Regions from separate parts of the Actinomadura sp. NAK00032 genome, predicted to be linked through region 2. Evidence: riboswitches for the same ligand, from Rfam matches in the RefSeq annotation. Region 2 holds a riboswitch; the other holds the start of a gene.
What was found. Region 2 has a riboswitch for thiamine pyrophosphate ahead of thiO (glycine oxidase ThiO). Riboswitches for the same ligand answer to the same signal wherever they lie in the genome.
Positions count from the first base shown of each region.

Region 1: linked by a shared signal. The riboswitch ahead of thiC (phosphomethylpyrimidine synthase ThiC) and the one ahead of thiO (glycine oxidase ThiO) in region 2 are both predicted to bind thiamine pyrophosphate.

Region 1 covers NZ_CP054932.1:4,425,438-4,429,501, forward strand. The annotation lists gene HUT06_RS43875 (TetR/AcrR family transcriptional regulator) at 1-469, opposite strand, end outside; gene thiC (phosphomethylpyrimidine synthase ThiC) at 640-2,364, opposite strand; TPP riboswitch at 2,360-2,473, opposite strand; gene HUT06_RS20550 (sensor histidine kinase) at 2,608-3,768, shown strand; gene HUT06_RS20555 (CDP-alcohol phosphatidyltransferase family protein) at 3,835-4,064, shown strand, end outside.
Region 2 covers NZ_CP054932.1:3,206,375-3,210,438, reverse strand. The annotation lists gene HUT06_RS15065 (helix-turn-helix domain-containing protein) at 41-415, opposite strand; gene HUT06_RS15060 (NAD(P)/FAD-dependent oxidoreductase) at 494-1,711, opposite strand; TPP riboswitch at 1,806-1,918, shown strand; gene thiO (glycine oxidase ThiO) at 1,908-3,035, shown strand; gene thiS (sulfur carrier protein ThiS) at 3,032-3,232, shown strand; gene HUT06_RS15045 (thiazole synthase) at 3,234-4,007, shown strand.

The sequences.
Region 1 (4,064 bases), 1.2 Mb from region 2:
TCGGCGGCGCCTCGTCCCGCGATGCCGCCTCCTCCTTGAGCGCCGCCTCTTCCGTGAGCGCCGCCTCGTCCCGCAGCACCGCCTCGTCCCGCAGCACCGCCTCGTCCCGCAGTGACGCCACGGCCGCGGCGGCCAGCCCGCGGTAGGCCGCCACCTGCGCGGCGAACGCGTTCAGCCAGGTCAGCAGCGCCTCGCCGGGCGCGGGGGAGGCCAGCAGCTCGCGGGCCGCCGCGGCCAGCTCGGCGTAGCCGTCGGCGAGCAGCGCCTCCAGCAGGTGCCGGCGGGTCGGGAAGTGGCGGTAGAGCGTCCCGATGCCGACGCCGGCCTGCCGGGCGACGGCCTCCAGGGACGCCCCGGCCCCGTCGCGCTGGAAGATGTCGCGGGCCGCGGCGAGCAGCCGCGCCCGGTTGCGGCGCACGTCGGCGCGCATCGCGCGCGCGGGGGCCGTCGGCGTGTCGTCGCTGGTCACGTAGTCGTCGGTCCTTTCCCGGCGGGGACGGGCCTGCGGCGATTCGGGGGGATCCGCGGCTTTGGAACGGTCCCTCGATACTAGCCGCGCCGCGCACCCCGGGCCCCGCCGGGCCGCGCGGGCCCGGCGCGGAACCGTCCGCGCCGGGCCCGCGCCGACCTGCGCTTACGTCACGACGGACCGGGCGACAGGGGCAGCTGCACCCGCCCGCCGGCGGCCCGGAACTCCGCCGCCTTCTCGCGCATCCCCGCGGCCAGCGCGGCCTCGCCGTCCAGCCCGCGCTCGTCGGCGTACCGCCGCACGTCCCGGGTGATCTTCATCGAGCAGAAGTGCGGGCCGCACATCGCGCAGAAGTGCGCCGTCTTCGCCGGCGCCGCCGGCAGCGTCGCGTCGTGGAACGCGCGGGCGGTGTCCGGGTCCAGCGACAGGTTGAACTGGTCCTCCCAGCGGAAGTCGAACCGCGCGTCCGACAGCGCGTCGTCCCACGCCTGCGCCCCCGGATGCCCCTTGGCCAGGTCGGCGGCGTGCGCCGCGATCTTGTAGGCGATGACGCCGGCCTTGACGTCCTCGCGGTCCGGCAGCCCGAGGTGCTCCTTCGGGGTGACGTAGCAGAGCATCGCCGTGCCGTGCCAGCCGATCATCGCGGCGCCGATCGCCGAGGTGATGTGGTCGTAGCCGGGCGCGATGTCGGTGGTCAGCGGCCCGAGCGTGTAGAACGGCGCGCCGTCGCACCACTCCTGCTGCCGGTCCACGTTCTCCTTGATCTTGTGCATCGGGACGTGGCCGGGCCCCTCGTTCATCACCTGGTTGCCGTACTCCGCCGCGATCCGCGTCAGCTCGCCCTGCGTGCGCAGCTCGGCGAACTGCGCCTCGTCGTTGGCGTCGGCGATGGAGCCGGGGCGCAGCCCGTCCCCGAGCGACCAGGTGACGTCGTAGGCGGCGAAGATCTCGCACAGCTCCCGGAACCGGGTGTAGAGGAAGTTCTCCTCGTGGTGCGCCAGGCACCACGCCGCCATGATCGAACCGCCCCGCGACACGATCCCGGTCTTGCGGCGCGCCGTCAGCGGCACGTACCGCAGCAGCACCCCGGCGTGCACGGTCATGTAGTCCACGCCCTGCTCGGCCTGCTCGACCACCGTGTCGCGGAAGACCTCCCAGGTCAGCTCCGCCGGGTCGCCGCCGACCTTCTCGACCGCCTGGTACAGCGGGACGGTCCCGACCGGGACCGGCGAGTTCCGCAGGATCCACTCCCGCGTGGTGTGGATGTCCCTCCCGGTCGACAGGTCCATGATCGTGTCGGCGCCCCACCGGGTCGCCCACGTCATCTTCTCGACCTCGTCCTCGATGGACGACGCCACCGCCGAGTTGCCGATGTTGGCGTTCACCTTCACCAGGAAGTTCCGGCCGATGACCATCGGCTCGGCCTCCGGGTGGTTGACGTTCGCGGGCAGCACCGCCCGCCCGGCCGCCAGCTCGTCCCGGACGAACTCCGGCCGCACCCCCTCCCGCAGGGCCGCGAACTCCATCTCCGGCGTGATCTCGCCGCGCGCCGCGTACGCGCGCTGCGTCACCGCGCCGCCGGACGCGCGGCGCGGCCGCCGCGGCGGGACGTCCTCCCGGACGGGCGCCGCCTTGCGGCCGTCGTCCTCGGGCCGCACCGCCCGCCCCTCGTACGGGGCGGTGTCGCCGCGCTCGGCGATCCACGCCTCCCGCAGCGCGGGCAGCCCCCGGCGGACGTCCGTCCGCCGCGACGGATCGGTGTACGGCCCGGACGTGTCGTACAGGACGACGACATCGCCGTTGGTGAGCGGCACCTCCCGCATCGGGACCCGCACATCCGGGCGCGAGCCCTGCAGGTAGGTCTTGCGGGCAGCTGGAACCACACGTTGTGTCATGACGACCCGATCTCTCCCTACGCCGGCATTACCCGGTCAGGTTCATGCGGTCAGCGGCCGTCTCAGCCGCTATCTCAGCCCGGTTCGCCGGACCCCCGCGATCTGTCGCCACCGACGCTAACCCGGACCGCCCCCGTTGCCGCAACCGCGCCCGCCGGGGTAGAACGCGCCCGCGCGAACCCGGCCCGGCCGCGGCGGGGGCGGTGCGCAGTGATCGCGGGGGTCGGGGAAGATGGACGGGTGGTGACGCTGCCCCGGGTCAATGCGACGGTCACGGACGCCCTGCTCGCGATGGTGCTGGCGGCGGTCGCCTTGGCCGCGGCGGCGGTGTGGCCCGGCGTCCGGGAGCTGGACGCGCCCGGCGCGCTGCTGCTGGTCGCGGCGCACGCGCCGCTCGCGGTGATCAGGCGGTGGCCGGCGCCCGCGCTCGCGGCCCTGGTGGTCCTCGTGCTGCCCTACCACCTGGCGCAGTACCAGCACCACGCGCTGGTGCCCGCCGAGGTGGTCGCGCTGTTCGCCTACGCCGTGCTCGGGCGCCGGGTGCGGGTCGTCCTCAGCGTCGTCGCGTTCCTGCTGGCCGTGTGCGTGATCGGGATGGCGATGCGGGCGGGCGGCAGCTCGGTCCGCGAGCAGGTCGCGGTCATCGAGGCCGCGGTGTCGGTGGTGATCGCCGTCCAGGTCTGGCGGGTGCACCGGGCGCGGCTCGCGACCATCACCGAGCGCGCCGAGCGGGCCGAGCGCACCCGCGAGGAGGAGGCGCGGCGGCGGGTCGCCGAGGAGCGGCTGCGGATCGCCCGCGACCTGCACGACCTCCTCGCGCACAGCATCACGCTGATCGGCGTGCAGGCGGGCGCGGCGGCCCACCTGGTGCGCGGCGACCGGCCGCTCGACCGGGCGGAGCTGGCCGACGCGCTCGGCTCGATCGCGGCCACCTGCCGGGACGCCCGCACCGAGCTGCGCGGCACCCTGCAGGTCCTGCGCGGCACCGACGTGGGCCCCACCGGGACGCTGCCCGGCCCGGACGGCATCGCCGACCTCGTGCGGGCCGCGCGCGCCGGCGGCATCGACGTGGAGCTGTCGGACGGCGGCCTCGCGACCGCGCTGCCGCCGGAGGTCGGCGTCGCCGCGTACCGGATCGTCCAGGAGGCCCTGACCAACACTGTCAAGCACGCCGCCGCCGGGCGCGCCACGGTGACCCTGGAGCGGGACGCCCGCGGCCTCGCCGTCCGGGTCGCCGACGACGGCCGCGGGCCGTCCGGCGGCGCGCCGGAGGGGTTCGGCATCCTCGGGATGATCGAGCGGGCCCGCAGCGTCGGCGGCACGCTGGACGCGGGGCCGGGGGAGGGCGGCGGGTTCGTCGTCACGGCCCTCCTTCCGCTGGCGGACGTCGTCAGCCCGCGGTGACAGGCACCGGGCGATCCCTTACCGGTAGGGTCAGGATCAAGGGGACCAGGGGAGGCGAACGCGTCGGTGAGCACACTGCGAGAGGCCCCGCAGGACCGGATATTCACGGTGCCCAACGTCCTCAGCATGGCACGGCTGGTGGGCGTCCCGCTGTTCCTGTGGCTCGTCCTCGTCGAGGCGGACTGGTGGGCGCTCGGCGTGCTGGTGTTCGCCGGCCTGTCCGACTGGCTGGACGGCAAGCTGGCGCGGGCGCTGAACCAGACGAGCAGGCTCGGGATGGTGCTCGACCCCGCCGC
Region 2 (4,064 bases):
GCGATCGTGTCATGTGCGTGTTCCTGCGGTGCCGCCGGGGTTAGAAGGCGAGGGCCTGGGCGCGGCGGCGGACCTCGGTCCCCCGGTTCTCGCTGAGCGCGTCCACCGGCGTGCCGGGCAGCGTGTCGTCGGCGGTGAACAGCCAGCGGATCGTCTCGACGTCGTCGAACCCGGCGTCCGACAGCAGCGTCAGCGTGCCGGGCAGGCCCTTGATGACCTGGCCGTCCTGGATGAACGCCGCGGGCACCATCGGCTGCCCCTCCCGGCGCACCGCGAGGATGCGGTGCTCGTGGATGAGCTGCTTGATCCGGTTGGGCCGGATCCCGAGCCGTTCGGCGGTCTCGCGGAGGGTGAGCCAGTCGCCGGCGAGGGCGTCGGTCCGGGGGTCGAGTGCGCTGTCAACGGTTGCGTGCATCTGCGTCACGCCCCCTTGCTACCACGCCTTCGGAAGCCTCAAACCCTCTGGACAGCCGTTACCCTCCGCCGCCGATCGCTATCCGCGAACGGCCTGCCGGACGGGCACGTCCGGGTCGGCGATCGCCGCCGGGTCCACCGGCGTCCCGGCGGCGATCACCCGCCGCGCCTGCACCAGGTCGCGGGGCCGGTCGACGGTGAGGATCGCGTCGAGGCGGTCGCCGGTCAGCCACACCGCCGCCCACTTGCGGCCGGCCGGGTCGCCGCGGTGGACGAGCCGCTCGGACGCGGCGTGGCTGCCCGCGTACTGCACCATGCGGCCGAACTGCTCGGACCAGAAGTAGGGGGCGGCGTCGTAGCGCGCGTCCGCGCCCAGCAGGGCCGCCGCGGCGGTCTCGGGGGCGTTGAGGGCGGTGTCCCAGTGCTCGACGAGGAGCCGCCGGCCGTAGCGCTCCGACCACCAGGCGGCGCAGTCGCCGACCGCCACGATGTCCGGGCGGAGCGCTCCGGGCTCCTCCTCGCCCTGGTAGACGCGGAACGAGCCGTCGGTGACCACGCCGCGCTCGACCAGCAGCCCGGAGCCGTCCAGCCAGGACACGTCCGGGCGGACGCCGACGCCGACCACGACCTCGTCGGCCTCGATCCGGCCGCCGCCGGCGAGGGCGAGGCCGCCCCGCTCGACCTCGGCGACCTTCACCCCGGTGCGCAGTTCGACGCCGGCCTCGGCGTACCAGGGGGCGGTCAGCGCGCCGATCTCGGGCCCGATCGCGTTGGCGAGGGGCGTGTCGGCCGCCTCCACGACGGTGACGCGGCAGCCCTTCTTCGCGGCGGTGGTCGCGACTTCGGCACCGATCCAGCCCGCGCCGACGATCACGATCCGGGCGCCCCCGGTCAGCCGGGACCGCAGGTCGCGGGAGTCGCCGATGGTCCGCAGCACGTGCTGGCGGCCCTCCCCCGGCAGCGTGACGGGGGTGGCGCCGGTCGCGATGACCAGTCCGTCGAACGGCAGGTCGCCGGCGGTGGTGGCGAGCACGCCGCCGCGCCCCGGCGCGGCGGGCCGCAGCGCGGTCGCGCGCTCGCCGAGCAGCAGCTCGCAGCGCAGCGCCGCCCAGTCGGCGTCGACCGTCGTGTCGTCGGAGTCGCCCGCGAGGACGGCCTTCGACAGCGGCGGCCGGTCGTACGGCCGCTCGCGCTCGGCCGACACGAGCGTCAGCGCGCCCTCGTACCCCTTGCTGCGCAGGGCTTCCACGGCGCGCACGCCGGCCAGCCCGCCACCCACGACGATGACCCTGTCCATGAAGGGCAGCCTAATGCGCCGCCGATTTCGGGTGGACACCTGTCCAGGAGTTGGACGGCGCGATCGAGGTCGTAAGGTAGGGATCAGGTAAAACATCACAGAGCGCGGGAGTCCGGTGCGACCGGGCTGAGAGGGCGGCTGACCGGGCCGCCGACCGCCGGACCTGATCCGGATCATGCCGGCGAAGGGAGCGCGCATGCAGATCGTGATCGTCGGGGCGGGCGTCATCGGCCTCGCCACCGCCTGGCGGACCGCCGCGGCGGGAGGCGGCGGGGTCACCCTGGTCGACCCGTCCCCCGCGAGCGGCGCCTCGTCGGTGGCGGCGGGCATGCTCACCCCGGTCAGCGAGCTGACCTACGGCGAGGAGCCGCTGCTGCGGCTCGGCCTCGCCTCCCGCGACCGCTACGGCGCCTTCGTCGCCGAGCTGGAGGAGCTGACCGGCCTCGGCACCGGCCACCGCACGGACGGGCTGCTGCAGGTCGCGTTCGACGCCGACGACCTGAAGTACCTCGACGACCTGCGCCGCTTCCAGGAGAGCCTCGGCATCCCCGCCGAGGCGCTGACCGGCCGGGAGAGCCGGCGGGCGGAGCCGATGCTCGCGCCCGGCGTGCGCGGCGGGCTGCTGGCCCCCGCCGACGGCTCGATCGACCCGCGCCGCCTCACCGCGGCCCTGCTCGCCGCGTGCGAGCGGACCGGCGTCCACCTCGTCCGCGAGCGGGCCGCCCGGATCGTCGTCGAAGGCGGCGCGGCGGCCGGCGTCGGGCTGGACGACGGGACGGTGCTGCGCGCGGACAGGGTGCTGCTCGCCGCCGGGCCGTGGTCGGGCGACCTGGAGGGGCTGCCGCCCGGGAGCGTGCCGCCCGTCCGCCCGGTGAAGGGCCAGGTGATCCGGCTCCGCACCCGGGTTCCGTTCCTGCGCCGCACGATCCGCGGCCTGGTGAAGGGCTCGTCGGTCTACCTGGTGCCGCGCGCGGACGGCGAGATCGTCCTCGGCGCCACCCAGGAGGAGCTGGGCTTCGACACGCGGGTCACCGCGGGCGGGCTGTGGGAGCTGCTGCGCGACGCCCGCGAGCTGCTGCCCGGCATCACCGAGCTGGAGTTCGCCGAGGTCACCGCCGGGCTGCGCCCCGGCTCCCCGGACAACGCGCCGCTGATGGGGCCGTCCGCGCTGCCCGGCCTGCTGCTCGGCACCGGGCACTTCCGCAACGGCGTCCTGCTGGCGCCGGTGAGCGCCGACATCCTGTCCGCGATGCTGCTGGACCGTCCCGTCCCCGAGGTCGCGGGGCCGTTCGCCCCGGGCCGCTTCTGCGAGGTGCAGGCATGAAGGTGACCGTCAACGGCGAGCCGCGCGAGCTGGCCGAGGCCGCGAGCGTGGCCGAGGCGGTCGCGTCCGTGACCGCCGCGCGGACCGGTGTGGCCGCCGCGCTGAACGACGAGGTCGTCCGCCGCTCCGCGTGGGAGACCACGCCACTGAGCGACGGCGACCGTTTGGAAGTGCTGACCGCCGTGCAAGGAGGCTGAGGTGGAGAAGGACGCACTGGTCATCGCCGGGGAGGAACTGGACTCGCGGCTGATCATGGGGACCGGCGGGGCGCCGAGCATGCATGTGCTGCGGGAGGCGCTGACCGCGTCCGGGACGGCGCTGACCACGGTCGCGATGCGGCGGGTCGACCCGTCGGCGCGCGGCTCGGTGCTGGACGTCCTCAAGGAGTGCGGCATCCGGGTGCTGCCGAACACGGCGGGCTGCTTCACCGCCGGGGAGGCCGTGCTCACCGCCAAGCTCGCCCGCGAGGCGCTCGGCACGGACTGGGTCAAGCTGGAGGTGATCGCCGACGAGCGCACGCTGCTGCCCGACCCGATCGAGCTGGTGGAGGCCGCCGAGCAGCTCGTCGACGACGGCTTCACCGTGCTGCCGTACACCAGCGATGATCCGGTGCTGGCGCACCGGCTGGAGCAGCTCGGCTGCGCCGCGGTGATGCCGCTCGGCTCCCCGATCGGGTCGGGCCTCGGCATCCGCAACCCGCACAACATCGAGCTGATCGTCGAGCGGGCGGGCGTCCCGGTGATCCTGGACGCCGGGCTCGGCACCGCCTCCGACGCCGCGCTCGCCATGGAGCTGGGCTGCGACGCCGTGCTGCTCGCGACCGCGGTCACCCGCGCCCAGGACCCGGCCCGGATGGCCGCGGCGATGCGGCACGGGGTCGAGGCGGGGCGGCTCGCCCGGCTGGCCGGGCGCATCCCGCGGCGCCGCTACGCGCAGGCGTCCTCGCCGTTCGAGGGGCTCGCGACCTCGTAGCAACGCTAAAGCATCGCCTATAGAATTATTCGCTGGACCTGAAACCTGCGCCTTACC